2 linked regions of the Deinococcus aerius genome follow. The protein of the gene in region 2 binds, or shares a complex with, the protein of the main gene of each other region. Links are inferred from orthologs where the notes say so. Each region holds a gene or a part of one and is shown on either strand. Other genes may lie near its edges. The genes, in order: cdaA and glmM.

What was found.
Region 1: the proteins of glmM (region 2) and cdaA are in contact, whole or in part, in a crystal structure (PDB 7OJS), measured with the Bacillus subtilis proteins. The link is inferred for Deinococcus aerius from one-to-one orthologs.

What each region holds. Positions count from the first base shown.
Region 1 is NZ_BFAG01000013.1:93,642-107,862, reverse strand. The notes cover bases 4,345-7,179. They hold cdaA (diadenylate cyclase CdaA), read right to left. Parts: upstream 6,262-7,179; coding sequence 5,428-6,261; downstream 4,345-5,427. Other genes in these bases: DAERI_RS16845 (metal-dependent hydrolase), read left to right, coding at 6,415-7,095; DAERI_RS16855 (CdaR family protein), read right to left, coding at 4,445-5,431. In the rest of the region: DAERI_RS16885 (hypothetical protein), read left to right, coding at 1-154; DAERI_RS16880 (sensor histidine kinase), read right to left, coding at 221-1,198; DAERI_RS16875 (winged helix-turn-helix domain-containing protein), read right to left, coding at 1,198-1,887; rsfS (ribosome silencing factor), read right to left, coding at 1,937-2,341; DAERI_RS16865 (LCP family protein), read right to left, coding at 2,338-3,660; bis(5'-nucleosyl)-tetraphosphatase (symmetrical) YqeK, read right to left, coding at 3,657-4,298; DAERI_RS16840 (ribonuclease HI), read right to left, coding at 7,491-8,231; DAERI_RS16835 (RodZ family helix-turn-helix domain-containing protein), read right to left, coding at 8,259-8,471; pyrE (orotate phosphoribosyltransferase), read left to right, coding at 8,519-9,079; DAERI_RS16825 (GIY-YIG nuclease family protein), read left to right, coding at 9,275-9,652; odhB (2-oxoglutarate dehydrogenase complex dihydrolipoyllysine-residue succinyltransferase), read right to left, coding at 9,672-11,009; DAERI_RS16815 (2-oxoglutarate dehydrogenase E1 component), read right to left, coding at 11,114-13,957. UniProt on the Bacillus subtilis protein: One of 3 paralogous diadenylate cyclases (DAC) in this bacteria, catalyzing the condensation of 2 ATP molecules into cyclic di-AMP (c-di-AMP). Upon expression in E.coli leads to c-di-AMP synthesis.
Region 2 is NZ_BFAG01000004.1:161,525-175,765, reverse strand. The notes cover bases 4,117-6,971. They hold glmM (phosphoglucosamine mutase), read right to left. Parts: upstream 6,283-6,971; coding sequence 4,951-6,282; downstream 4,117-4,950. Other genes in these bases: DAERI_RS07680 (phosphotransferase family protein), read left to right, coding at 6,652-6,971; polA (DNA polymerase I), read right to left, coding at 4,117-4,654. Outside these bases: DAERI_RS07710 (cyclic-di-AMP receptor), read left to right, coding at 1-196; DAERI_RS07705 (WD40 repeat domain-containing protein), read left to right, coding at 265-1,302; DAERI_RS07700 (HAD family hydrolase), read right to left, coding at 1,306-1,905; more of polA, read right to left, coding at 1,925-4,116; more of DAERI_RS07680, read left to right, coding at 6,972-7,641; DAERI_RS07675 (DNA glycosylase AlkZ-like family protein), read right to left, coding at 7,632-8,750; DAERI_RS07670 (DNA-3-methyladenine glycosylase), read right to left, coding at 9,223-9,867; DAERI_RS22355 (hypothetical protein), read right to left, coding at 9,834-10,160; DAERI_RS07665 (ABC transporter ATP-binding protein), read right to left, coding at 10,255-11,211; DAERI_RS07660 (ABC transporter permease), read right to left, coding at 11,272-12,153; DAERI_RS07655 (ABC transporter permease), read right to left, coding at 12,146-12,976; DAERI_RS07650 (DUF937 domain-containing protein), read left to right, coding at 13,187-13,969; cysK (cysteine synthase A), read right to left, coding at 14,036-14,241. UniProt on the Bacillus subtilis protein: Catalyzes the conversion of glucosamine-6-phosphate to glucosamine-1-phosphate. Glucosamine-1-phosphate is used for cell wall biosynthesis.

The sequences.
Region 1 (14,221 bases), on a different replicon or contig from region 2:
TGACGGCGTTCCGGGCAACGAGCAGCAGGGCAGCCGCTTTCCCTGGGGGCTGCTGGGCCTGATCGGCCTGGCCGGTCTCGCGGGGCGGGGCCGCACCGAGGAACGCACCGAGGTCAAGCTGGGCGGGCCGACCGAGGGGCCGCGCCGGAGCTGAGGCGTCACCAGGAGGGAGGAGGCGTACTCGGCCTCCTCCCTCCTCTTGTGCCCCCGGGACCCCGCCCTAGCCGATGCCCGCCCCGCCCGGCAGGGTGAAGCAGAAGGCGTTGCGCTCACCCCGGCGCTCGGTCCAGGCCTGGCCGCCCCAGCCCTGCACGATGCTGCGCACGATGTACAGGCCCATGCCGCTCCCCTGACCGGTCGCGTGCGGTCCCCGGGTGTGGGCGCGGAAGAGGCCCTCGGTGCCCTCCAGCGGCGCCCCGTGGTCGAGGACGGCGACCTCCACCCAACTGCCGCGCGGGGCGGTGGCGACCTCGACGGGCTGACCGGGCGGGCCGTACTTCAGCGCGTTCTCGATCAGGTTGAGCAGGACTTGCAGCAGCTTGTCGGGATCGGCGCGCACGAGGTGGTCGGCCCCGAAGGTGAGGGTGGTCCCCCGCGCGGCGAGTTCCGGGGCCAGCAGCCGCTCGGCCCGGGCGAAGGCCTCTGCGAGCGGCAGGGTGCGGGCGCGGGTGGGCCGGAAGCCGACGGCGAGGTCCTCCACCAGCCGGGCCAGCCGCTCGACCTCCTGAAGGCCCTGCCGCACGAAGCTCTGCGCGAGCCCCTGCGGCATGTCGTACTCCAGCGCTTCCAGCACCCCGCGCAGCCCGGTGACGGGGGTGCGGAATTCGTGCGAGAGGACGGCCGTTGCCTCACGCAGCTCGGCCTCACGGCGGCGGTGCGCGGTGATGTCCTCGACGATCAGGGCGCCGGGCTGCCCGGGGGCGGCGCGGATGGCCGTGCAGCGCAGGGTGCGCCCGCCCGCCTCCAGCTCCAGCTCGCCGCCGCGCTCGGCGAGGGCTTCCAGGGTGTGCCGCCGGACGACCTCCAGCAGGGGCCGCCCCGCCGCCCGCTCCTGCGGCACGCCCCAGAGCCGGGTGGCGGCGGCATTGACCCGCATGACCGTCAGGGCGTCCACCCCGGCCTCGAAGAGCAGCACGGCCTGGGGCAGGGCGTCCATCCAGGCGTCCGCACGCCCGGGCAGGACGGAGGGGAGGTCCATCAGCCCTCCTCCGTCCAGGGGCGCATCCGGTAGCCCTTGCCGCGCACCGTCTCGAGGAAGCGGGGCCGCGCGGGGTCGTCCCCCAGGTGGGCGCGCAGTTGGGTGATGTGCTGGTCCACGGTGCGCTCGCCGCCCAGGAAGTCGGCACCCCAGACCCGGTCGAGCAACTCGCCGCGCGAGTACACCCGCCCCGCATTCCGCGTCAGGAAGGCGAGCAGGTCGAACTCGCGCCGGGTGAGGTTGAGCCGGGTGCCCGAGAGCCGCGCGTCCGCCGCCGCGAGGTCCATCCCCAGCGGGCCGTTGCTCAGTTGTTGCGGGGCGTCGGGCAGCGAGCGGCGCAGCAGGGCGCGCACGCGGGCGACGAGTTCGGCCGCGCTGAAGGGCTTGGTGAGGTAGTCGTCCGCGCCGCTCTCCAGGCCCTCGACCCGCTCGGCCTCGGCGGCGCGGGCGGTGAGCATCAGGACCGGGAGTCGGCGCAACTCGGGGTCGCCGCGCAGCCGCCGCAGGAAGCCCAGGCCGCTCTCGCCGGGCAGCATCCAGTCGAGGACCAGGGCGTCCGCCGACGAGAGCGTGCCCTGCGCGGCCCCCGTGGTGTCAAAGGCGCTCACCCGCAGCCCGGCCCGTTCCAGGTGGAAGCGCACCACCTCCCGCACGGTGCCCTCGTCCTCGATCACGACCACATGGCTCATCGCCCTCCATTGTCCGCCGCGAGGTCAGGCGAGTGTCAGGAGGGGGCTTCTACGCGGAGGGCTGGCCGCTCCCCGGCCGGGGGGCCGCCTGCTCGGGGAAGTCCAGCGTCCGGGCGTCGCTCCAGAGCCCCTCCAGGTCGTAATACTCGCGCGCTTCTTTCGTCATGATGTGGACCACGATGCTCCCGCCGAAGGCGAGCAGCAGCCAGCGCTCGCTGGGACCCTCGACGGTGGGGCGGGGGAGTCCCGCCTCCTGCGCCTTCTCGCGGATGTTCTCCTGCACGGCGTTGAGCTGAAGCCCGGCGGTTGCGGTGCAGATCACGAAGTATTCGAGGGTCGAGGACACGTCGGTCAGGTCGAGCACGACGACGTTCTCGGCGCGGCGCTCGCGGGCGGCGTCCACGATGGCGCGCAGTTGGCGGTGCAGGGAATCGGTGTGGGTGTGTGGGGTCATTCGTTCTCCGGTCGGGTGAGGGGGGCTTGGGCGGTGGGTCCCCCGTTCAGGGCGCCCAGGGCGGCGAGGCTCTGGCGAGCGTCCTTGCCCAGCAGAATACCGACCTCGCCCGCCCCCACCGGGAAACGCTCACCTTGCAGCCGGGGGAGCCCCAGCGTGTCGGCGAGCGTGTTCGCGGCCCCCACGTCCTGCCCGGTGAAGACCTGGCTGGCCTCGCCGCTGGCGGGGGCCTCCTGCACGCTCACGCGGGGGTAGCCCAGGGTCCGCAGGGCGCGGGCGAGCGCCGGGCCGAGTCCCGCGCCGCTGGCATCCATGATACGCACGCTCACCCCCGGCAGGTCGGTACTCGCCGTCTGCGCCTGACCCCCCGTGCCCCATACCCGCGCGAGTGCCTCCCGGTCCACCGCGAGGTTGAAGGTCCCCGGAATCGTCCGGGTGGGCAGGGTGGCGAAGGAGAGCTTCAGCCCCGGCAGGAACGGCACCAGCGAGGGGAAGAGGTTGGGGTCCACGTTCGTCTCCACCCCGTGCCCGACCCCGCCCAGGATGGTGGGGAGGGCGCTCAGCCCCTGGGGCGACTTGAGCCGCGCGGCGAGCTGCGTCAGCGCCTGCTTCTGGTGGTCGATGCGCCCGTAATCGTCCCCGAAACCCTTGCGCACGCGCAGGAACAGCACGGCCTCTTCCCCTTCGAGGTGGTGGTTCCCCTCCGAAAGTTTCAGGTTCACGCCCGCCGCCTGGTCCACCCACTCGATGCCGCCTTTGGGGACCGTCACGTCCAGCCCGCCCAGCGCATCGATCACCCGCGCGACGTAATCGGTCCGCACGATCACGTAGGCGTCCACCCGCTCGCCCGTGATCGTCTCCACGGCCTGGGTGAGCGCGTGGGGGCCACCCGCCCAGTAGCGGCTGTTCACCTTCTGCTCGGCCCGGCTGCGGCCCGGGTCAAACGGGCCGACGTTCGTGTCGCGCGGGATGCTCAGCACGTTCACGCGGGTGCCGTCCACCTTCACCAGCATCAGCGTGTCGGTGTTCGGTGTCTGGAGGAGGCCGGTGCGCTGGTCCTGGTCCTTGCAGGGGGTGCGGTAGTAGCAGTACACGATGTCCCGCCCCGCCAGCAGCACCGTGAAGTGGGGGGGAGCCCCGGTGGGGGTGGCCCCGGCGACGGCACTCCCGGGCGCCTTCAGCACCGCCAGGCCCCCCAGCGTGAGGGCCGCCAGGCTCAGCCCGAAGGCCTGAACCGACCGCAGGCGCGACCGCGAGCGGGGGTTGGCGAAGGAGAAGTTGAACTCGGGGATGGGAGACTGGGGGGAGGGGCCGGTCATGTGGGCAGGTGGGAGCCTGCGCCGGGGGAGGACACGCCCGGCGGCACGGCGGCGGGCGCCCCCCCGATGCAGGGCAACGCCCGGTACGCCCGCAGGGTGCGCGGATGCACCTGGATGCCGCGCCCCTGGAGGTAGGTGACCTTGGAGATGATCGCCCGGCTCAGGGCCGCGTCGAGGTCTTGCAGGGCGAGTTCGCGGATGTCGTCGTTCACGCCGCGCCCGGGCTCGGACACGTCGGCGACGTAGACGCAGGCGGCGACCCCGTTGTCGCCGCGCGGGCCGGTCGTGTGGTCCTCGACCGCCTCCAGCACCACCGGGTCGCGGTAACCCCAGCGTTCCAGCAGGGTGCGGGCGGCGCGGCCATGCAGGGCGAGGGGGTGGGCGCTGTCGATGGCGCACTCGGGCGGCGCCAGGCGCAGCAGCTCCGCGTCCGGCAGGTCGCGGGCGATGTCGTGCAGAATGCCCGCCGCGTAGGCCCGCGCCTCGTCCAGGCCGTTGGCGCAGGCGATGCGGCAGGCGAGTTCCGCCACCCTCAGCACATGCTCGAAGCGGCGCGGGCGCACCATCAGCCGCACGCGCTCGTCCCAGCCCGCGAGCTCGGCCAGCGGGTGTCTCGGGTCCAGCAGTTCGGCGATCATATGGCTACGTGGTTCACTCGCCACACCATGGGCAGAGTATACGCCCGCCGAGTGCCGAAATTCTGACGTTCGCCCTGGTAGCGCTTCCAAAAGGAGGCCGCGTCGTTCGGTGGTTCGGCAGGTCGGGGCGAAGAACCCAGTTAGGATCACGGCGACCCGGTCGTGGGCTTCCCCCCCGCCGTCCCCGCTGCCCGCCGCTCCACGGTCAGGCGCACGCTCACGGGCTCCAGGGCCTGCGCCCCGGCGGGCAGGCGCAGGGTCACCGGGGCGGTGTACGTGCCCTCGCGGTAGCTGACGGTGCCCTGCACCTCGCGCAACCGGGCGAGGAGGTCGGGGGCGGCGACCAGGCGCACGCTGCCCGGCTGCACGCTCGCCGACGTGACCCGCAGCCCGGCGGGCGGGTCGTTCAGGACCACCCGGACGGCCTTGACGGGCACCTCCCCGGTGTCGAGGCGCCGCACCGTCACCGTGTCGGGACGGGTGGTCACCCCCTCCACCGCCTGGCCCCCCGCGTCCAGGGCGATCAGGCTGGCCTCCCGCTCCTCGCCGGGACCCAGGGTGACCGGGCTGTTCACCAGCCGCGCGACCGTCGCCACCACCCGCCCGGGTCCGCTGACCGCCGCCGTGGCCGGGGTGGCCGCGTAGCGGGGCAGGCTGTCCTCCGGCGGGGTCGCCACGCTGAGGGTGACTGGGAGGGTGCGGGTGAGCTGGGTGTCGAGGAAGCCCTGCACCCGCTCGGGCGTCTGGCGGATGAGGGTGGTGCCGCTGGGGGGCCGGACCCGCACCGGGCGGTTGAAGCTGCCCTCGGGCACGTCCGTCACGTCCACGATGGCCTCGATGTTCTCGCCCCGCAGCTCGCGCAGCCGCTCGGGGCGCCCGCTGAGAAAGACGCGGATGGTGCTGGGCGAAAGTCCGCTGACCACCCGGGTGCCCGTGCCGCGCTCGCCGGTCGTGTCGCTCACCGTCACGGGCACGTCGTACCCCTGCTCGACGTTCGCCCGGCGGTCGGCGGTCGCCACCAGCCAGAGCGTGACCGCCACCGCCAGGGCCAGCAGCTTGGCGGGCAGGTTGTGCAGCACCCTCCGCCAGGCATAGCGCGGGTCGGCCCAGCGCCCGAGTTGTCCCCCCCTCACGCGCCCCCCCGCTCGCGCTGGGTGCCCGGCCCCACCTCGGCGGCGGGAGCAGGCGGGGGAGGCGTGATCTCCCCGCTGAGGTCCGCCCGGTCGTACACCAGGGCGCGGAGCTGCTCGCGGAGTTCCGAGCCGTTCAGGTCCGGCCCCAGCCGCCCGGCGAGCGCGATCCGCATGCTGCCCCGCTCCTCGCTGACCACCAGCACGACCGCGTCCGTCAGCTCCGAGAGGCCGATGGCCGCCCGGTGCCGGGTGCCGTAGCGCCGGTAGGTGCCGTCACTCGATTGCAGGGGAAAGAGACACCCTGCCGCGACCACCCGCGACCCCTGGAGGATCACGCCGCCGTCGTGCAGCGGCGCGTTGCGCGCGAACAGCGCCTCCAGAAAGGGCACGCTCACCACCGCGTCGAGCGCCACCCCAGTCGCCGCGTACTCGCCCAGCGGCGTGCGGCGCTCGATGGCGATCAGCGCCCCCGTCTTGCGCTCGGCGAGGCGCTCCATCGCCCGGGCGAGGTCCTGGAGGGCCGCGCCGCTCGCCCCCAGGTCGCGCCCGCGCGGGCGGCCCACCCGCTCCAGCGCCGCGCGCAGCTCGGGCTGGAACAGCACCACGAGGGCAAAGAGGCCCACCGTCCCCGCCCGGCCCAGCAGGTAGCTCAGGGTGGTCAGGCCCAGCAGTTGCGCGGCCACCCACACCGCGGCAAACACCAGGATGCCGCGCAGCACGTTCACCGCGCGGGTGCCGACCACCAGCAGGTAGCCCTGGTAGATCAGGAACGCGACGAGCAGCACGTCCAGCACGTCCCGGGGACTGACATCACCGGGAAACAGGGACATGCGCGGCGCTCCTTCCCGCCGCGGGGCAACCGTGCGGCACGCGCCCACTATACGGGCCCGAACCTGACGGACCTCTCACCGCGGCGGTGAGAAACCTCAGAGCGTGAGAGAACGGTCAGGGCAGTTCCCGGCCCGCGTGCCTACACTGGCCTCATGCAGATTCGTTTCCTGGGGCAGAGTGCCTTCCTGCTGGAGAACGCGGGCCACCGCGTCCTGATCGACCCCTTCATCCAGGGCAATCCCAAGTCGCCCGTCACGTTGGAGGAGGCGCTGGGCTGGAACGTCAGCGCCGTGCTGATCAGCCACGCGCACGGCGACCACTGGGGGAACGCGCTGGACTTCGGGAGGGCCGGGGTGCCCGTCATCGGCACCGCCGAGATCGGGGGGTATGCGCAGGCGCAGGGGGCGCAAAACGCCATCGGCGCCAACATCGGCGGCACGGTGCGCGGTGAGTGGGGCAGCGTCACCTTGACCCCCGCCTGGCACTCGTCCTCCTTCCCGGACGGCACCTACGGCGGGATGCCCACCGGGCTCGTGATTGAGATGGGCGGCGTGCGGGTCTACCACGCGGGCGACACGAACCTGTTCGGCGATATGCGGCTGATCGGGGACCGGGGGTTGGACGTGGCGCTGCTCCCCATCGGGGATCATTACACGATGGGGCCGGAGGAGGCCGCCCGGGCGCTGGAGCTGTTGCGGCCCCGTGTCGCCATTCCCATGCACTACGGCACGTTCCCGCCTCTGGTCGGTGATCCGCAGGTGTTCGCGCGGGAGGGGCAGGCGCGCGGGGTGGAGGTTCGGGTGCTGGAGCCGGGGGAGACGACGGAGGTTTGAAGGGTTGTTCTCGCCGAGTCGTAGGTGTAGCCCACCCCCCTGCCCCCCTACCCAGAGGGCAGGGGGGAGCAGCGCTGCGCTAGGCAAGGTCCCTGCCCATCGCTCCTGTGGTCGTTTTCCTTAACGCGCAAAGTTTGATCTTGCTGCATCCTGATCCGCGTGCCCACCGTCTCGCTGCGCGAGCAAGGCGTGGTGAAGGCGGTGCGAGAGCGAGTCGCTGACAGGAATGGGCCGTCCACAATTGACGGTTTTGGGAAGCAGGAGCTTTGGCGCTTTTGGCCCCTCCCCCCTTGCGGGGGAGGCTGGGTGGGGGGTGGCGGGCGCGAGCCTGCCCTCCTGAAGCTGCGACTGCCACAACTCCAAGGAAAGGAGGTGTTAAGCCCCGGCTCGCCCCCTCACCCTGCCGTCTGGAACTGCACCTGCACGCCCAAGCCGTCGGCTGTCTGCCGCGCCTCCTGAAGTTGGGCAAGGGCGGCGGGGCGCAGGGCGCGCTCGGGCCGTTGCCACAGCGCCTGCGCGACCTTGCTGGCCCGGCGCACGAGCAGCACCTCTCCCGGACGCGCGAGGGTGATGGCCGCGAGCAGGGCCTGGGCGCTCGGCGGCACGGCCGAGAGGGGGTCGAGGTTCACGAGGGCCGTCACGCGCTCGCCGTACCGGCGCAGGCTCACCCGCGCCTCGGGCACGGCGGGCCGCTGCTCGATGAGCACGTCGGCGTGCGGCCCGTGCAGGGCCGGGGTGGTCAGCCCCCGCCGCGCGTCGTTGGCGAGGTCGTGGGCGGAGAGCATATGTCGCCGGGTGCGCGGGACATACTCCACCCGCAGGATCACATCCCGGAGTTCCGCCTCGTCCTGCACCTCGCGGGCAGCCTCGGCGAGCAATTGGGGCCCCCGTCCCCGGCCCACCGACGCGATCACCGCCTCGTTGTCGGTGTAGACGGTAAGGGGTTCGCCTCCGGGAGCGTGACGCACGGCTTCCAGCACGGCGCGAAGCTCGGCGGCGTTGTTGTCGGGCGCGTTCATCTGACCCTGGTAGCGGGCGGGCAGTTCGGCGGGGATCAGGAGGACCAGTCCCCAGCCGCCGACCCCGTGCCCGTCGGGTTGTTCGTGCCAACTGGCGTCCACGTAAGCCTGGTTCATCTGGCCTCCCACGAGGCCTGTGCCGCGTTACAGCGACAGGTCGAGCCGCCGCGACAGCACCCGCCGCGCCAGGGCGTGCAGGCTGCGCAGGTCGTACTCGCCGCGCTCCACCGCCTCCAGAACATGGGGGTCGAGGCTCGCCGCCCGCGCGAGTTCCGTGAGGGGAATCCCCAGGAGCAGGCGGCGGGAGCGCAGGGCGTGGGCGTGCGGGAAGGTCGGGGCATGGGCGGGCGAATCCATGCACCATCATGCACTCCCCGGCGGCCCCGGAATGCGATACTCGCCGCATGGACGTTCTGGCGCTGTACCGGGAGGCGGGCGCGTATCACGAGGGCCATTTTCTGCTCGCGTCGGGCCGCCACTCGCCCAAGTTCCTCCAATCCACCACCGTGCTGCAATACCCCCACCTGACGGAAAGAATCGGTCAGGCCCTTGCCGGAAAGCTCCGCGAGGCGGGCATAGAAGCGCAGACCCTCGTGGGCCCCGCGATGGGCGGCGTGATCCTTGCCTACGAGGTCGCCCGGCATTACGGGGGCCGCGCCATCTTCGCCGAGAAGGACGGGAAGGGCAGTATGAAGGTTCGGGAGGCGTTCACCATTGCGCCCGGCGAGACCTTCGTTGCCGTGGAGGATGTGCTGACGACGGGGGGCAGCGTCTTGAAAGCCGTGCGCGCGGTAGAGGCTCTGGGCGGTCAGTGTGTCGCCGTCGCCTGCATCGTGGACCGCCGGGGGGAGGAGGGACCGCTGGAGGGCCATCCCCTCGTCTCCCTCACCCGCTTGACCTTCGATACCTACGCGCCGGGCGAGGTGCCGGAGTGGCTGGCGCAGAGGCCGTTGCAAGAGATTTAGGTGTGCAGCCTGGCGCCGCTTCCGCTGTCCTGAAGAGGCACGCTGTAATGGAGCGATCCGCCCATGGAGACGGAATTTGTCATGCTGAGCCGCAAGCGAAGCATCCCTACCCTTGGTGGGAAGGCGAGACCCTTCGCTGACGCTCAGGGTGACAGATTCCTCCTTCGCCTCCCTGTCGCGCCTTATCCTCAACCTGTGGGCCGTTCGTACTGGGTGTACATCCTGACCAACCGTCCGAACGGCACTCTGTACATCGGTGTGACCAACAACCTGACGCGGCGGGTCTGGGAGCATCGGCAGAAGACCGTGCCGGGTTTCACCCAGAAGTACAACCTGACGCGGCGCGTCTACTTTGAGGAGACGACTGATATTCGCTCAGCCATTGCGAGGGAAAAGCAGCTCAAGGGCTGGCTGCGAGTGAGGAAGGTCGAGCTTATTGAGGGGACAAACCCGCAGTGGCGCGACCTGTACGGTGAGTTAACTGTATGGGGGTCCCTCGCTGCGTTCAGAGTGGCAGAAGATGCCTCCCCCACCCCCAAGCACAGCGGTCAGCCCCCTTCCCCGGAAAGCTGACCGCTCACGGCTGAAGACTTTAAATCTCCAGCAGCATCCGCGCCGGGTCTTCGAGGATGTTCTTGATCGTCACGAGGAACTGCACGGCTTCCTTGCCGTCGATGATGCGGTGGTCGTAGCTCAGGGCCACGTACATCATGGGGCGGATCACGACCTGGCCGTTCTCGGCGACGGGGCGCTCGATGATGTTGTGCATCCCCAGGATGGCGCTCTGGGGCGCGTTGATGATGGGGGTACTCATCATGGAGCCGAAGGTGCCGCCGTTCGTGATGGAGAAGGTGCCGCCGCTCATGTCCTCCAGCGTCAGCTTGCCGCCGCGCGCCTTGGTGGCGAACTCGGCGATCTGCTTCTCGATGGCGGCGAGGCTCATCCCGTCCGTGTCGCGCAGGATGGGCACGACCAGGCCACGGTCACTGGCCACCGCGATGCCGATGTCGTAGTAACCGTGGTAGATGATGTCCTTGCCCTCGACGCTGGCGTTGACGACCGGGAACTGCTTGAGCGCCTCGGTCGCCGCCCGCACGAAGAGGCTCATGAAGCCGAGCTTGACCCCGTGCTTGGCGACGAATTGATCCTGGTACTTCTTGCGCAGATCCATCGCCGGTTTCATGTTCACCTCGTTGAAGGTGGTCAGGATCGCGGCGGTGTTCTGCACCTCCTTGAGCCGCTCGGCGATGCGCTGGCGAATGCGCGTCATGGGCACGCGCTGCTCGGGCCGGGCGCCCTGGGGAACGGGGGCGGTGGGGGCCGGAGCGGAGGGGGTGCGGGCCTGGGTCTGGGGCTGCGCCGTGGTCGCCTCCGCCTCCCGCATGCTCGGGGGCTCGGCGGCCTCCTGCGGTCCCTGGTACGTCAGGCCGCCCTGGGCCGCCACCACCGCGTCCTCCTTGGTGATGTTGCCCTTGGGGCCGGTCGCCGGAATCCGCGCGGGATCGAGGTTGTTCTCGGTGACGATCTTACGCACGGCGGGGGAGAGGTCGTCGCGGCGGGTCGCCTCGTTGCCCGCGTTCTGGGCGCCGTAGCCGTTCGGATGGGTGGCCGTGCCGCCCGCGCCCACCGTGCTCGCCACCGTGCCGCTCGCCTGGTCGGGGGTGGGGGCCGGGGTGGAGGCAGCCGGGGCCGCGCCCGCCTCGCCTATGGTCCCCAGCACCTCCTCGCTGAGCACCGTGTCGCCTTCATTCTTGGCGACGCTCTGGAGCACGCCGTCCTGCTGGGCGGTGACCTCCAGCACGACTTTGTCGGTCTCGATCTCCGCGATGACCTCGCCGCGCTTCACGGCCTCGCCGGGCTGCTTGTGCCAGGTCAGGAGCGTGCCCTCGCTCACCGACTCGGAAAATACGGGAACCTTGATATCCGCCATAACGCCTTCCTTTATACCCCCCTCGGGGCGTGACTCGCCGGGTGACGGGGGAACAGGTCGGGGGGCCAGGGCGCCTTCCCCCGACCCCCCGACTCCTGGCCGCCTCAGCTCTGCGCTGTGGCCTGCGGGACCGCCTTGACCTGCACCTCGGCGTCCTTGCGGGTCACCGGCTCGCCCAGCGCGTCGGCGATCACCCGCGCCTGCTCCTGGGTGTGGACGCTCGCGTACCCGGCGGCGGTGCTGGCGGCGCGCGGGCGGCTGGCGTGCGTCAGGGTCTGCCCCTCGGCCAGGACCTTTTCCAGGTCCTCCCAGATCATCAGCCACGCGCCCTGGTTCTCGGGCTCCTCCTGCGCCCAGACGACCTCGGCGCCGGGGTGCCCCGCGAGTTCGGCCCGCAGGGCGTCCGCCGGGAAGGGGTAGAGCTGCTCCAGCCGGATGAGCGCCGTGCCCGCGTAGCCCTCCTCGTTCGCGCCCCGCGCCTCGAACAGCTCCCAGTGCAGCTTGCCGGAGGAGATGACGACCCGGCGAGCCTTCCGCACGGTGTCGTCGCCGATGACCTCCTGAAAGCGGCCCTCGGCCAACTCGGAGAGCGGGCTCATGGCGAGCTTGTTGCGGAGCAGGCTCTTGGGCGTCATCACGATCAGGGGCTTGCGGTAGGGCCGCAGCACCTGGCGGCGCAGCAGGTGGAAGATCTGGGCGGCGTTGCTGGGGACCACGACCTGCATGTTCTTCTGGGCGCACAGTTGCAGGTAGCGCTCCAGCCGGGCGCTGGAGTGCTCCGGCCCCGCGCCCTCGTACCCGTGGGGGAGGAGCAGCGTGAGCCCGCTGAGGCGCTGCCACTTGCTCTCGCCCGCGCTGAGGAACTGGTCGATCACGACCTGCGCCCCGTTGGCGAAGTCGCCGAACTGCGCCTCCCACGCGACGAGCGCCTTGGGCTCGGAGGTCGAGTAGCCGTACTCGAAGGCGACGACGGCCTCCTCCGAGAGGGTGGAATCCACGATCTCCACCCGGCCCTGGTCCGGCGCGAGGTGCGCGAGGCTGACGTACTCCTCGTTCATGGGGTCCTGCGCGTTCTGGTTGTGCAGCACGGCGTGGCGGTGGACGAAGGTGCCGCGCCCCGAGTCCTGGCCGTCCAGCCGGACGCTGTAGCCCTCCACGAGGAGGGTCGCGTAGGCCAGCATCTCGCCCATGCCCCAGTCGAGGGGCTGCTCGCCGCGCGCCATCGCCTTTCTCGCCTCCATCACGCGCGCCACGCCGCGGTGCAGCGCGAAGCCCTCCGGCACCTCGGCGAGCTTCAGCCCCAGTTCCGTCAGCTTCTGCTGCGGCACGGCGGTCGGCGTGTCGTCCGTCCAGTGGGTGTTCACGTAGTCGCGCCAGTCGGCGGCGAGTTTGCTCTGCTCCAGGTTCTCGATCTCCTCGACCACGGCATCCCCGGCGTCGAGCTGGTCGCGGTACCGCTCCACGAGCGCGTCGCCCTCGCCGCCCTTCAACACGCCCGCCTGTTCGAGCTGCTGGGCGTACAGGGCGCGGGTGCCGGGGTGCGCCTTGATCTCCCGGTACATGATGGGCTGGGTCATGGTGGGGTCGTCCGCCTCGTTGTGACCGTGACGGCGGAAGGAGATCAGGTCGATGAACACGTCCTTGCCGAAGGTCTGGCGGTACTCCAGCGCGAGGTCGCCGCAGAAGGCCACCGCCTCCGGGTCGTCGCCGTTCACGTGCAGCACGGGCGCGTTGGCGATCTTGGCCACGTCGGTGCAGTACCGGCTGGAGCGGGTGTCGCGCGGGTCGCTCACCGTGAAGCCGATCTGGTTGTTGATGACGATGCGGACGGCGCCGCCCGTCGTGAAGCCGCGCAGCCGCGAGAGGTTGAGCGTCTCCATGACCACGCCCTGCCCACTCACGGCGGCGTCGCCGTGGACGGTGACCGGGAGGACCAGCTTACGCTCGGTGTCACCCCGGCGATCCTGGCGGGCGCGCACGGAACCGTGGACGACGGGCGACACGATCTCCAGGTGGCTGGGGTTGAAGGCGAGCGCGAGGTGCATGGGGCCGCCGGGCGTCCGCACGTCGCTCGAATACCCCATGTGGTACTTCACGTCGCCCGCGATGTCGGGGTTGTCGCTGAGCTTCTTCTTGCCCTCGAACTCCGCGAAGAGGTCGGAGGGCTTCTTGCCGAAGATGTTCACCAGGACGTTCAGGCGGCCCCGGTGCGCCATCCCGATGACCGTCTCCTTCACCCCGTAGCGGCCCGCCTGCTGGATGATGCGGTCGAGCAGGGGGATGAAGCTCTCGCTCCCCTCCAGGGAAAACCGCTTCTGGCCCACGTACTTGACGTGCAGGTAACGCTCCAGGCCCTCGGCGGCGTTGAGCTTCGTCATCAGGCGGCGGCGCTCCTCGGGCGTGTACTGGCCGCGGCCCCGGGTGGGCTCGATGCGGTCCTGGAACCACTTGCGCTCGGGGGCGGGCAGGTAGTTGAACTCGAAGCCGATGGCCCCGCAGTACGTCTGCTGGAGCTGCTCGATCACGTCGCGCAGCGGCCCCCGGAAGGAACCCTCCTGCACGTACTCGCCCAGGTCCGCCTGCGAGAGGCCGTAATACTCCGGCGTGAGTTCGGGCACGACCGGGAGGCCGCGCATCTTCAGCGGGTTCATGTGGGCGCTGATGTGGCCGTAGACCCGGTACGCGGTGACGAGGGCGCCCGCCGCCTGCTGCGCCCCGCTGACGCCCTGCGGCACGGGGAGGACGGCCTGCCCCCGGCGCTGGGTGCCCAGCTCGTAGAAGGCCTGCTGCACGGCCGAGTGCGCGGTTTCCTTCGCGCCCCCGCGCAGCTCGTCGAAATACGCGCGCCACTCGGGGTCCACACTCTGCGGGTCGGCCAGGTACGCCTCGTACAGCCCCTCGATAAAGGCCGCGTTCCCGCCGGACATGATGGTTTGCGACTGCGTCATAACGCCCCAGCATACTCCCACCGCCACCGCCCAACTGCGGCCCTTTTCTCTGGAAATGTCCCCATGAGGGTCACAGCCTCCGCAGAGGCGCTGTTCTCGCACGCCGATTTCTGGGACGCCCCCAGCCGTTCCCGGTGGCCCTGCACCCGTCACCGAACCTTCATGAGGGGTCGGCGACCCGCCCCTTGAACGGGCTGTCATCCCGGCCAGGTGTCTAGACGGGTATCACAGGGGGGCAGCATCAGAGAAGACCGTGGACGCCCG
Region 2 (14,241 bases):
GATCGGCGTGCCCGACGAGCGCCTGGCGGACCTCAAGCGCCACGTCCAGCAGACCTGCCGCACCCGCACCCGCCTGGTGACCCCGAGCGTCCCCATGGGCGAGCAGGGCGAGGGGATGGCGAACGATCCGGTGGAGGTCGCGGTCGGCGGCGCGGTGATGTTCGTGCTGGGCGTGCAGGAATTTGTCAAGGTCTGAAGTCGCAGGCTGAACGTGCCGTCAGCAGGGTCTCACGCCCCGAGCGGTGGCAGAGGAGAGGCTGAGGCGTGCCCCCTTTGCGACTGACCGCCGCGCTGCTCCCGTTGGTTTTTGCTGCCATCGCTGGCGCTGTCCCCGTACAGCCCGCGTGGACCCTGAAGAACGTCTCATTCCTGGGCTTCACCGAGAAGGGCGAGGTGATCACGCGCCCGTTTTACCCGGGGAGCGGGGACGCACCACAACTGGAGCGCCGTCGCCCCAGGACCGGGGAAAGAGAGGGCCTCATCGTGTTTCCCGAGGCCGGAAATGACCTGGGAAGGCTCTCCTTCGCGCCCGACTTGCAGACCTTCGCCTGGCTGAACAAGGCGGCCGACACCCTCACCGTTCGCATGCCGCAGAAACGTTGGACGAGCAGTTCGCCGGGTTTGAGCGGCACTCAAGCGCTCACGTTCAGTCCCGACGGGCGAACCCTGGCGGCCATGAACGTTTTCGGCTACGTCCAACTCTGGGACGTGCGGAAGGGCGAGCGCCGCGCCACCCTGCTGCTGCACTCGCAACCCCGCAGCCTGACCTTCCACCCGTCGCGGCCCCTGCTCGCCGTGAACGAGACGTGGTCGGAGGCGGGCAGCGTAACCCTCTGGAACACGGACACGGGCCAGAAGGTGCTGACCGTGCCCGGATTGAAGGGGACTGTCCGCCCCTTCCAGTTCGCGCCGGACGGCCGCCTGCTGGTCAAGCAGGGGTTCAGTGTCGGCTTTTTGGAGCTGGGGCTGGACCGGCTGGGTCAGGGCGACTGGGGCCTGAGCTGGGGATTGGGCCCGGGAGCAATTCCCACCTATACCGAGCCCTGCCCGCCGGGCCTCCAGGCGAGGCTCTGCGCCAGGGGCGTGCGTGCCGTGAGCTTCAGCGCCGACGGAAGCCGCGTGCTGCTGAACATCGCCCGCACCCCGCAGAACGTCCCGGCGTCCCTGCTGTACGACACCAAGACCGGGAGCTTGCTGAAGACCTTCGACACGCCAGGAGCATTCGCCGTCCTTGCCCCGGACGGCAGGACGCTCATCCTCAACACCTTCCGGGGCGAGGTCCAGGGCGCCCCACTCCCCTGACCCCTACTCCACCCCCAACGCCGCGAGTTCCGCCCGGAGCTGTGCAGCATCCTTATACCGGACAGCGTGCATCCCCACCGAGCGGGCAGCCTCGACGTTCTGCGTGCGGTCGTCCACCATCACGGCCTCGCCGGGCTGGACGTGGGCGAGGCTCAGGGCCAGGCGGTACATCGCCGGGTTGGGCTTCATCACCCCCAGGTAGCAGGAGGTGAAAAAGCCCAGGAGGAAGGTGCCCAGCCCGTAGGTGCGGATGCGGTACTCGTTCAGGTCGCGGCCCTCGTTGTTCAGGGCGTACATGCGGTGACGTTCGCCCAGCTCGCGGGCCAGGGCGAGTGCTTCGGCGTGCGGTTGGCTCTCGGCCTCCATCGCGGCGCGGAAGTCGTCCGGGGTGAAGGGGCGGGGCGCGTGGAAAATTGTCTGCTCCAGGTACTCGGCGAGGCTCATGCGCCCGCGTTCGAGTTCGGGCACGGCCAGCTTGTGCCGCTCGCCGAAGTCTGAAGCGTCCAGCCCGAAGCGCGCCACCACGTCCGCCCGCTGCTCGCGGTCCCAGCCGTTCGTGAGGAGCACGCCGCCGATATCCCAGAACACCGCCCGAATCGCCATGCCGGAGGGTAACTCAGACTTACTTCGTGTCGTACCAGTTCGGCCCGACCCCGACCTCCACCGCCAGCGGCACGCTCAGCTCCGCCGCGCCCTCCATCACCTCGCGGGTGAAAGAGGCGATGTCCTCCGCCCGGTCCTCCGGCGCCTCGATGAGGAGTTCGTCGTGGACTTGCAGCAGGAGCCTCGCGCCCCGCGCCTCCAGTTCCGCGTCCAGACGCACCATCGCCACCTTGATGATGTCGGCGGCGGTGCCCTGGATGGGCATGTTGTACGCCAGCCGCTCGCCCGCCTCGCGGATGTTGCGGTTGGAGGCCTTCAGCTCGGGGACGTAGCGGCGGCGGCCATACAGCGTCTCGACGTAGCCGTGTTCCCGCCCGAATTCCAGCGTGTGCTCGATATAGCGCCGGATGCCGGGGTAGGTGCTGAAGTACGTGTCGATAAAACCCGCCGCCTCCACGTACGAGATGCCCAGGTCGTTGCTCAGGCGGTGGGTGCTCATCCCGTACAGCACGCCGAAGTTGACCGTCTTCGCCGCGCGGCGCTGGTTGGGGGTGATCGTCGCCTCGTTGAGCCCGAGCACCTGCGCGGCGGTGCGGCGGTGGATGTCCACGCCCTCCTGGAAGGCCTGGCGCATCAGCGGATCGTCGGCGATGTGCGCCAGCAGCCGCAACTCGATCTGAGAGTAGTCGGCGCTGATCAGGCAGTAGCCCTCGTCCGCGATGAAGCCCTTGCGGATCTCGCGGCCCGTCTCCGAGCGGATGGGGATGTTCTGGAGGTTGGGGTTGAGGCTGCTCAGGCGCCCGGTGGCGGCGGTCGTCTGGCTGAAGGTGGTGTGGAGTCGCCCGGTGCGCGGGTTGACGAGGTTGGGCAGCGGGTCGAGGTACGTGCCCCGCAGCTTCTCCAGCTCGCGGTATTCCAGGATCGCCGGGATGATGGGGTGCTCGTCGCGCAGCGGTTCCAGGGCGGAAACGGCGGTGCTCCTCTTGCCCGTCAGCTTCGTCTTCTTGCCGCTCGCCAGGCCGAGGTCGTCGTACAGCACGGCCTCAAGCTGATCGCGGCTGCGGATGGGGAACTCACGCCCCGCCAGGCGGTGAATCTCCGCCTCCAATTCGGCGATGCGGCCCGCCATCGCGCCCGACAGGCCCCGGATGTAGTCGCTGTCGAGCCGCACCCCGCGCACCTCCATGCGCGCCAGGACTGCCGAGAGCGGCTTCTCCACGTCCTCGTACAGCCTGCGGCGGGGCTCGTCGAGCTGGGGCGGCAGGTCGCGCAGCAGGCGGTAGGTGATCGCGGCGCGGGTGGCGGCGTCATCCGGCCAGGTCAGGTTCAGATACCGCTGGGTGGTGGTCGGCATGTTCGTGTTCGCCGGGTCCAGCAGGTAGGCGACGAGGAGGGGGTCCTCACCCGGCTCGACCACCGTGCCGCGCACGCTGAGGTGGGCGGCGAGCGCCTTCGCCCCCGCCGCCGTCAGCGTCCGCTGCCCGATGAACTCGGCCTCGCTCACGACCGGGGGGAACTGGGCCGCCCGGCGCTGGGCCTCCTTCTGCTGCGCCTTCGCGGCCTTTTCGGCGGCTTTCTGCTCGGCCTTGGAGAGCTTTTTGGGGGATTCGTCCGCCAGATCGGTGAACAGGGGGCTGTCGGGCGCGGTGACGGGAACGGCCTCCGCCTCGCTCCCCGCCCGTTCCTCGACCGGCGCCACCCGCGCCACCTGCCCGTCGAAGGTCGCCGCCGCGATCAGGTCGGCGGTCAGGTCGTCCTCGCGCGACAGGACGTAGCCCCAGGTGACCCCCTCGCCGGGTGTGCGCCACTCGGCAAGGGGCGGGGCCTGGAAGGCGTCGGGGGAGGATGTGGGCGCGTTCTCCCCGGTGGGCGCGGGTGCCCCCTTCCCCAGACCCAGCACTTCCTTCTTGAGCGAGGCGAGTTCGAGTTCGTCGAGCAGCGCCTCCAGCCGGGCCGGGTCGCCCGCGCCACGCTGAGCACCCAGCTCCACCTTCAGCGGCAGGTCGGTCACCATGCGCGAGAGGTCGCGGCTGAACAGCACGTCGGCCTCCGAGGCGAGCAGCTTCTCGCGGGTGCCCTTGGGTTCCAGCGTGCCCGCCCGCGCGGCCTCCAGCACGGCGTCGAGCGTGCCGTACTCCTGGAGCAGCTTGGCCGCCGTCTTCGGCCCGATGCCCTTGGCGCCGGGGATGTTGTCGCTGGCGTCGCCCGTCAGCGCGCGGTAGTCCACCCACTGCCGCACGGTCACGCCGTACTTCTCCTGCACCTCGTCCGGGCCGATCAGGGCGAAGTCGTTGCTGATCACCCGCACGTGGTCGTCCAGAAGCTGGTAGGCGTCGCGGTCGCTCGTCACGATGCGGACCTGAAAGCCCTTGCCCTCGGCCATCTTGGTGACGGTGCCGATCACGTCGTCGGCCTCGTAGCCGGGCTCCTCCAGCCGGGGCCACCCCAGCGCGTCCACCAGGTCGCGGATGCGGTTGATCTGCGCGGGGAGGTCGCTGGGTGTCTGCGCGCGGCCCGACTTGTAGCCGTCGTACTGCTCGTGCCGGAAGGTCCCCCCCGGCGGGTCGAACACCACGATGACCTGATTGGACGCCTGCCGCGCCAGCCGCAGCGTGTGGCGCAGGAAGCCCAGGATCGCGTGCGTCGGCTCGCCCTTGCTGTTGCTGAGCGGCGGCAGCGCGAAATACGAGCGGAACGCCAGCGCGTGCCCGTCGATCAGCACCAGCGTGTCGGGAGAGGGGGCAGTCATGGGCGCATTCTACTGTGGGCGTAATGGGGCGCCGTTCGCCGCATCTTGGGCTTTGATCGGTTCGGGCAGTGACATGATGGGCTTGGAGAAGCGGCGGCGTTTTTCTCCCTCTCCCCTCGTGGGAGAGGGCCGGGGTGAGGGGGCGACGGAGCAGCGCCGATACTGGCAAGATGCCCTGCCTCGTCTATCCGCCGCGCCGCAGGGCGTCCCCGTTCACCCCCTCCCAGCCTCCCCCCTCAAGGGGGAGGGGTTTTTATCGTTCAGGCCGCTCTTCTAGATCAAGCCCCCGCATTCCCTCAGCCCGCCCGTCCCCGCTCCTCCACCACGCCCGCCAGCGTCCGGGCGACCTCGTGGATTTCGGCCTCGTCGGGACCCTCGACCATCACGCGGATGAGGTTCTCGGTGCCGCTGGGGCGCAGGTTGACGCGGCCCCGGCCATTGAGCCGCGCCTCGGCCTGCTGCACGGCGGCCTGCACCACGTCGTCGCGGAAGGTGGCCTTCTTGTCGGTCACCCGGACGTTCACCAGCGTCTGCGGGAACATCACGAGTTCGTCGTGCAGCTCGTCCAGCGTGGTGCCCAGCTTCCTCATCGCGGCGAGGGTCAGCAGGGCGGTCAGCACGCCGTCCCCAGTGGGGCTCTGGTCAAGGAAGAGGATGTGCCCGCTCTGCTCGCCGCCCAGCGTGAGACCCTGCTCGTGCAGCCGTTCGTGAACGTAGCGGTCGCCGACGGCGGTGCGCTCCAGCCCGATCCCGGCCTCGCGCAGCTTCACCTCCAGCGCCATGTTCGCCATGATGGTCGTCACCACCGCGCGCTCGCCCCGGGCGCGGGCGTTGAGCAGCAGCATGTGGTCACCCTGCACCACGTTCCCGCGCGAGTCCACGAACAGCGCCCGGTCGGCGTCGCCGTCAAAGGCCACGCCCAGGTCGTAGTCCCCCTCGCGCACGATCCGCTGGAGGTGTTCCAGGTGGGTGGACCCGCAGCCCCGGTTGATGTTGTGCCCGTCGGGCGTGGTGTAGACGGCGAACACGTCCGCCCCCGCCGCCTGGAAGACCCGCGGGCCGACCCGGTACGCGGCGCCGTTCGCGCAGTCCATCGCCACGCGCAGGCCGGTCAGGTCGGGCGCGTGTGAGCGCAGGAACCCCACGTACAGCCGCTCGGCCTCGGTGTAGTTCGTGACCGAGCCCAGGTCCACGCCCGTCACTGGGGCGAAGGTCGGCACCTCGTCGATGGCGGCCTCGATCTCGTGCTCGGTCGCGTCGCTGAGCTTCTGGCCGTCGCGTCCGAAGAACTTGATCCCGTTGTCCTCGTACGGGTTGTGCGAGGCGGAGATCACCACGCCCGCGTCGGCGCCCAGGTGCCGGGTGAGGTAGCTCACGCCCGGAGTGGGCAGCACGCCCACGTGGATGACGGTCACGCCCCGGCTCGTCAGGCCCGCCGCGAGGGCCGCCTCCAGCATGTCGCCGCTCTGGCGGGTGTCCTTGCCGATCACCACGCTGGGCCGCGCGCTTTCCCGTTTCAGGACCTCGCCCGCCGCCGCGCCCAGCCCCATCACCCACGCGGCGGTCAGGGGGAATTCGCCCGCGACCGCCCGGACGCCGTCCGTCCCGAAATACTTCCGTTCGCTCATAACCGGGTCATCATACCCGGGGGCGTGTGATGGGCGCGGCGGGAATGCGGGGGCTGGGAACTCCGGCGGGCCGCCCCGCGTACCCGGGAGCATGAGCGGATTTTCTGGAGGTTCCTTCTCGTTCAGTCATAGCCACGGGCATCGCCGGGGGTTCGGCTACCGGGGCCACAGCCACAGCAGCGGGCACCGGGGTGGTTTCCTCGGGGCGGCGTTGGGCGGCAGCCACAGCAGCGGCCACCGGGCGCACTACGGGCGGGGCGGGCATTACCGTCAGGTCGCCCGTCGGCGCGGGATGGGCTGCCTGGGTGCATTTGTGGTTGGTGCGGCGCTCGCAGGCGGCTCCGTCGCCGGGCTCGTCTCACTCATCGCTTGAGGCTGGGCCTGCTGTCGGACGTGCGGGACGCGCTCGCCGGGCGTGGTCCCGCCGTTTCGTCCCGCCGCTGGCCGCGTGAGTTGCGGGCGGCCTTTCCCGGCCCGCGCCGCCGCGTCGAGGCGTGGGTGGGGGAGGGGGCGGCCTTCGCGCGCTACGTCACCCCCCACGGTCCCCTCTTCCTGAAGTACCTCCCGGCGGGGTGGCGGGACGAGCGGGCCTTCGCGCGGCTGGCGCGGGAGGGGGCCTACCTGCGCGGCCTCGCGCCGCTCTCGCCCGTGCCGCACGCGCCGCTTCTGCATCGGGCCCTCGACCCCGCCCGCCTGCGCGCCCATCTGCTCACGCGCGACATGACGGACGAGACGACCGGCTGGGGCGCGTTCAGGACCGATGCCGAGCGGGAGGCGGCCTTGTGCGAAATCGTGCGCCTGCTCGCCCGCCACCACGCCTTCTGGCTCAGCCGCCCGGAACTCAGGGGCGAGTGGGGCTGGGACCCCGAGCGGGCCGTTCGCCGTGGCGCGCGGATTGCCGCCGCGCCTGTCCCCGACTGGACGCCCGATGAGGTGAGGGCGGTGGGGGAGGCAGCACAAGCCCTTCCCGCCCTGCTGAAATCCACTTGCGGCGTAACCCTTGCCCACGGGGATATTCACGCCGGGCAGGTGCTGTGGCCCGTTGGTGGCGGACCGCCCATCCTGATCGACTACGGGCAGGTGCATGGGGCGCCGCTCGGGGAGGACCTCGCCCACCTGCTCCATGTGCGTCTGGAGTCCGCCGACCGTGCCCGTCTCGGCCCTGGATTGCGGGAGGCGTACCGGACGGAACTCGCCGCGCACGGTCACACGCTCACCTCCACCCAACTCGCCGCCGAGGAACGTGCGGGACTGGCCCTGAACGTGCTGACGACCGCGCGGCAGGCCCGCCGGGAGGAAACCAGCGGCGTGCGGGACGCCTTGCGCCGGGTGACGGAGGCGTGGCTGGCTCAGCCTTGACCGGTCACCTCGCCCTCCAGGCCCAGAAACGCCCGATACCGCCCCAGCTCGGTCTCCACCCCTTTCCTGAGCGCCGCTGTCTCTCGCACACCCGGAACAAAGCCCACCTCGCTGCGGAGTTCGCCCCCCTCCACCTTCAGGTTGGCCCACCCCACCGCGCGCTCGGCCTGGAAGAGGGGCAGCGCGTAGTAGCCGAACTGCCGCTTGGCCGGGGGCGTGTACGCCTCGAAGCGGTACGTCCAGCCGTGCAGGTGCTCGAAGCGGCGGCGGTCCCAGACCAGAGGGTCGAAGGGGCCGACGATCCGCACGCCGCGCGGCGCCCTCACCCCGTCCACCTCCCACTCGGCGGGCCAGACGTAGCGCAGGCCGTCCACCCGCGCGCCCGCCAGCTCCTCGCGGATGGCGGTTCTGAAAGCCGCGCGCATCTCGCCCCTCAGGTGAGGCAGGCCGTAGTGCGAGAGCGAGACGAGGTGGCCCAGGCTGGCCTCGGGGAGTGGACCGTAGAGCGAGGCGAGCAGGTGAACGGCCCCGCGCACCCGCTCGGCCTCGGGGAGGGGCGCCTGGCGCAGGGCGGCCAGATGTGGGGCCGGGCCGTAGAGCCGCACGCCCCCCACGCGCCGCGTCACCCGCACCTCGCCCCGGCGGTGCAGCGCGTCCAGAATCCGGGTGGTCGCCGCCGACTGCCCGCCCCAGGCGTTCACCACCCGGCCCCGGCCCACCGCCCCGGCCACGTCACGGGGGTGGACCTCGCCCTGTGTCTCCACCCATGCCCGCACCTCGGCCAGCAAGTCGGGGTGTTCCCGCTCGGCGCTCGACTCGCCGGGCTCGCGTGGGTGCAGGAGGGTCTGCACGTGCCGCGTCACGAAGCCGTAGTTGGGCAGCATGTCCTCCTCGGCGTCGAGGGTCGGGTAGAGGCGCTCCAGGTCGCCCGCCCGGTAGCCGCGCACCCGCTGGAAGAGGGTGAGGTCCTGGGCACGGGCGGGGGCGCGGATGGGGTCGGCCTGCACGAAGCCCTGGGCGTTCAGGGCGGCCTGGAGGGAGGAGTGGCGCTCCAGCGTGCGGAAGGCGAGGGCCCGCAGGGCGGCGGGGGTGAGGGGCGTGCCGGGCATGGGGGGAGGGTAGCGTTCCAGTTGGAAGGTGTTGCCCCCACCCCCAGCCCCCTACCCCCAGAGGGGGCAGGGGGAGTTTTCCGCTGCGCTCGGCAAAGGGCCCGGCCAGTTCACCCGTGGCCGTGTCCTTCTCCGCGCAAGGTTTGATCTTGTTGTGTTCCGAGTCGCGTGCCCACCGTCTCGCTGCGCGAGCAAGGCGGGGTGAAGGCGGTGCGAGAGCGAGCCACTGGCAGGAATGGGCCGTCCACCATAGACGGTTTTTGAAAGGCTAAAGCTTTGGCAGTGTTACCCCTCCCCCTGTGGGCTGGGTAATGCATGGAAGTCTCCTCCCAAAGAGGAAAGCTGAGTGGAAAGACAAAAAGCTCCTCCCCCTTGAGGGGGGAGGCCGGGTGGGGGTGAACGGGCATGGCCTCCAGAAGCCAGTCAGGGCGTCCAGGTGCTCCTCCTCTTGCTGTCACCACAAGTCGAGCGCTTAGCCTCCCGCCAGCAGGTCCATACTCGGCACCGCGGGCGACACCCAGGGGTTTCCATTCACCAGGAAGCGCCACGGGAGGTTCTTTCCCGCCTGGATGCCGATGCGTGCCGTCACCGTCACCGCGTCGTCAGGCAGGGGGGCGGCGGGCGGCAAGAGATGGAGGCCCGGGCTGTCCACCCGCGTTCCGGCGATCTCGGCCGGGTTGAGGCCCAGCGCGTAGACCAGTTTGGCCGGGCCGTTCGTCAGGTCGCGCCCCCGGGTGACGGGGCGGTGGGTGAGCATGCTGCCGATGCCCGTCAGCGGCTCCAGCGCGCGGATCAGCATGCTGGCGGCTATCCCCTCCTCGCGGCAGGAGACTTGCAGGAGGGGGTGGCTGTGGGCGGTCCAGAAGAGCCAGTGCCCGGGCGGGATCGCCATGTCCATCGTGCGGGCGGCGTGAAAGCGGCCCGCCGCGCAGGCTGGATCGCGCGGGCAGTCGTACGCCTCGACCTCCACCACCCGGCCCGACAGGACCTCGCCGCCAGGCAGGACGCGGACGAGGGTGGCGCCGAGTACCTTCCGGGCGACGCGCACCGGGTCCCGGTTGAAGAAGGCGGGGGGTAGGGGAGTCACCGAAGTTGCCGATGTCGGTAGAATTTCCATCCCAAGAAAAGCAGTATCACGGGAATCACGACCAAATTGCCCGACAGACCGAATCCGAGGGCAATCCATGTCGCCCCCGGAGCGGACAGGAACCCAGTGTGCCCGCCTGAAGTCTGCCTGTCTTTCCAGGCCATCGTCGTGCCTACGACCGCTGCAACAAATCCAAGCATGTAGAGAAAGGCAAAAGCCAACCCGAGGGCGTCGGGTCTCGTTTCCCCACCCGATGCCACTACAGTCCAAGCAAGCGCCACGCCTACACCGGCGTTAAGGAGGGAAACCAGAATTCCGGCCATAACCCAGCCTCCGCCCACGCCGAATTGTGCCCTTCGAGCGTGTTGAATTTCAGGGTTTCCTTGAAGGCCGAAGTGATCATTTTCCATTGTCGACTTAATTTACACTCATACTAAGCAGCCCGCCCTCGTAAATCCGCCGGATTGTCGCCTCGATGTTCGGCTCGCGCACGGTCACGTCACGCACCGGGGCGTGGGCGGTCGCCAGCGCGATGGGTCGGGCCGCCGCGCCCGTAAAGGCGTAGGTGACGCGGGGACCCTCGGCGCTCAGGAGTTGCAGGCCGGGCACCCGGGGGTCGGCGGGCGGGGCCTCGAAGTCCACCACGAGTTCGCGGGCGCTCCCGAAGCGGGATTGCAACTCGGCCAGGTTGCCGTCGTACAGCAGCGCGCCGTGGTCGATGATCATGACCCGGCGGGCGAGGCGCTCCACGTCCGTCAGGTCATGGGTGGTGAGCAGCACCGTCACGCCCCGGTCGGCGCCCACGTGCGCGACGAACTCCCGAATCCGCTCCTTCGCCACCACGTCCAGGCCCACGGTCGGCTCGTCGAGAAAGAGGAGGTCCGGGTCGTGCAGCAGCGCCGCCGCCAGGTCGGCCCGCATCCGCTGACCCAGCGAGAGGGAGCGGGCGGGTGTGCCCAGGAAGGGTCCCAGGTCGAGCAGGTCCGTGAAGGCCCGCAGGTTCTCGCGGAACCGTCCGGCTGGAACGCGGTACACGTCGCGCAGCAGGTCGAGCGAGTCGCGCACGGGCAGGTCCCACCACAGGGTCGTCCGCTGCCCGAATACAGCGCCCAGCCGGGCCACATGCCGCCGCCGGTCCCGCCACGGCACCAGCCCGCCCACGTCCACCTGCCCCGAGGTGGGCACGAGCAGACCCGTCAGCACCTTGATCGTCGTGCTCTTCCCCGCGCCGTTCGGCCCCAGGTAGCCCACCACCTCGCCCCGCCCGATGCGGAAACTCACGTCCCGCACGGCCTCTACCACGTGCCGCCTGCCGCGCAGCAGGCCGCCCGAGCGGGTCTGGAAGGACTTGTGCAGGTGTTCGACTTCGATCATGGGGAGGCTCCTTGGGAGGGGATGCGGAGGGTGGAAAAGGAAGGGGGCACGTCCCGCGACCTACGACCCCGTCCCGTGATACCGCCGCACGCCCACCCGCCAGAACGCGAAGGCGGCGGCGAGGATGAGGGGGCCGACGACGGGGGAGAGGAGGGCGGCCCAGCTCGGCAGGCCGTCGGGGAGGGGGCGGCCCAGCACGTGCAGCACCGGGAAGTAGCTCAGGAAGGCGGCGGGAATCAGGTAGGTGAAGGTGCGGCGCAGCCACGCCGGGTAGATGTTCAGCGGGTAGGAGATCAGCGTTCGGCCCCCGTAGGTCAGCACATTCATCGCCTCCACGCTCTCCACCGTCCAGAAGGTGAGGGTGCCGCCCACCACGAAGAGGCCGCCGAAAAAGGCGATCATGCCCAGGACGCTGCCCGCGAGCAGCAGCACGTCGCCCGCGTCCCAGGTCACGCTCACCCGCGAGACGCCATACGCCACGATCCCCGCCGCAAGCACCACCCGCGTGAGCCGCCGCAGCGCGAAGTCCGAGCCAAAGATCTGCACGGGCAGCGGCACCGGGCGCAGCAGAAAGGTGCTGAAACTACCCGTGCGAACATGCGCGCTCAGGTTCGGCGCGTCGAACCCCCCGAAGACGAGGTCCATCAGCACGAAGGCGAGTTCCGCCAGGCCGTACAGCAGGGCGACCTCCCCCAGCGTCCACCCGCCCAGCGAGTCGAAGCGCGGGAGGACGAGCGCGAAGGCCGCGAACTCCGCCCCGGTCACGAGTGCCGCCGCCAGGGCGTCAAGCGCGAAGGCCGTGCGGTACACGAGCTGCGAGCGAACCTGCGCGCCCAGCAAGCGGAGGTACAGCCGGGGGAGCCAGAGGGCGGGGGGCTTTTGCTCCCTCTCGATAGGGCCGGGATGAGGGGGCGACGCGGGGGCGCCTCCTTGCCTATCCACCCGCCACCTCCAGCCGCCGGAGCCCGCGGGCGAGCACAAGTTGGGCCAGCCCCAGCAGCGCCGCCGCCCACACGGCCTGCACCCCGAGCACACCCAGAGCCTCCCCACCCTTGGCGTGGCCCAGCCAGACCTCCACCGTGCTGTTCATCATGCTGGGGAAGGGGGTCCAGGCCAGCAGCGTCCTGAACCAGCCCGGGAAAAAGGCGAGCGGCATCAGGAAGCCGCAGGCGAGGCCCATCAGCGCCCAGGCGAAGCGGCCGATGCCCACGGCGTCCGGCGACCAGAAGGCCGCGCAGTTCACCAGGAAGCGGAAGGCGAACCCGCAGACCCACGCCAGAACCGCGCTGATCAGGGTCAGCGTCCAGCCCTCCACGCCGGGTGGAAGCTTCAGGCCGAAGAACACCCCGTACAGCGCCAGGATCGTCACGCCGCGCAGCCCGAACTGCGCCGCCGCCCGCCCCGCGTCCTGCGCGAGCCAGAACCCCAGGAAGCTGTGCGGGCGCAGCAGTTCGGTGGCGACCTCGCCCCGGTGGACCGTCCGCATCAGCTCGTACCAGCCGAAGAGGCTGAAGGCACTCAGGAAGGCCTGGGTCAGCCCGGTGTACGTGACCGCGTCGGCGGGGGTGTATCCGGCCACCTGCGGTCTCGTGCCGAAGAGCGCGAGGAGCACGGCCACCCGCAGCGCCCCGAAAAACAGGTTGGTGGTCAGGCCCCAGAAGGTCGCCGCCGGGTACGCGAACTGCCGCCGGAAACTCAGCCGGGCCGCTGAAAGGTAGGGCCGCAGATGTGAGCCGCCCGCACGTCTCAGAAGTGCCGCATTCAAGGTGCCTCCCCTTTCCTAACCCAGGCGATACAGTGCCGAACCGGAAGTTCACAGGGTAAGGGGCGCAGCCGGGAGAGGACATGCGCCGGATGGCGGAGGGGAACGGGGGCGAACGTCAGGGAACCCTCAATGCCCACTGTTCCCCGGCAGAGGGTCGGGCTATACGCTGCGAAACGACTAATCGCCACTCTTTCCCAGGAGGAACCCACCATGATGGACATCTTCAACATGCTCGGCGGCATGGGCCAGGCGCAGCAGACCCTCGGGCAGCGGCTCGGCACCTCGCCCGGGCAGACCGAGGCGGCGCTGGAAGCCGCTGTGCCCCTGCTCCTCGGCGCGATGACGCGCAACGCGCAGGACCCGCAGGGGGCGCAGGCCCTCGCCGGGGCGCTCGACGGGCACGACGGGCGCGCCCTCGACCTGTTCGGGCAGGGGCAGGCGCCCGATCCCTCCCAGGGCCAGCAGATTCTCGGGCACGTCTTCGGGGGCCAGCAGCAGGCTGCCGCGAATGCGGTGAGCCGCCGGGCGGGCATCGACCCGCAGCTCGCCATGCAGGTTCTCTCGATGGTCGCGCCGCTCGTCATGGCGTACCTCAGCCGCCGCCGTCAGGGCCAGGCGGGCGGCTACGGCGGCTCCCTGGGGCAGGCCGGGGGTATGGGCGGCATCGACCTCGGCAGCATCCTCGGCGGTCTGCTGGGAGGCGGCATGGGCGGTAGCCTCGGTGGAATGCTGGGCGGTGGTCAGGGGCAGGTTCAGCAGCCCGAGTACGGGCAGCCGACTCAGGGCGGGGTGCTGGGCGGTGGCCCCGTGATTCCCGGCTACAGCCAGGACCCGCTCGGCCAGCCGGGCCACGCCGGAACGGGGCAGATGGGCGGCGGCCAGACCGGGAACCTGGGGGGCATGATCGGGACCCTGAACAACGTCCTCGACCGCGACGGGGATGGGAACGCCCTTGACGACCTGATCGGGATGTTCGGGGGACGGCGCCGCTAGGGGCAAGCCTCAGCAAAGACGGCGGGCCGCCTCATGCCGGGTGGCCCGCCCTGCCGTGCCCAGGAATCACCCCGCGCCCGGCTCGACCTCCAGCCGCTCCCGCGAGTAGGGCTTGTAGCCGGGCGGTGTCCCCGTCTTCGCGTCATTGAACAGGCTGGTCGTCAGGTAGCGCGCGCCCGTATCGCAGGCGATGGTCGCCACGCGCTTGCCCGGACCCAGCCGCCGCGCGACCTCCAGGGCCGCCCACACCATCGCGCCGCTGCTCATGCCCA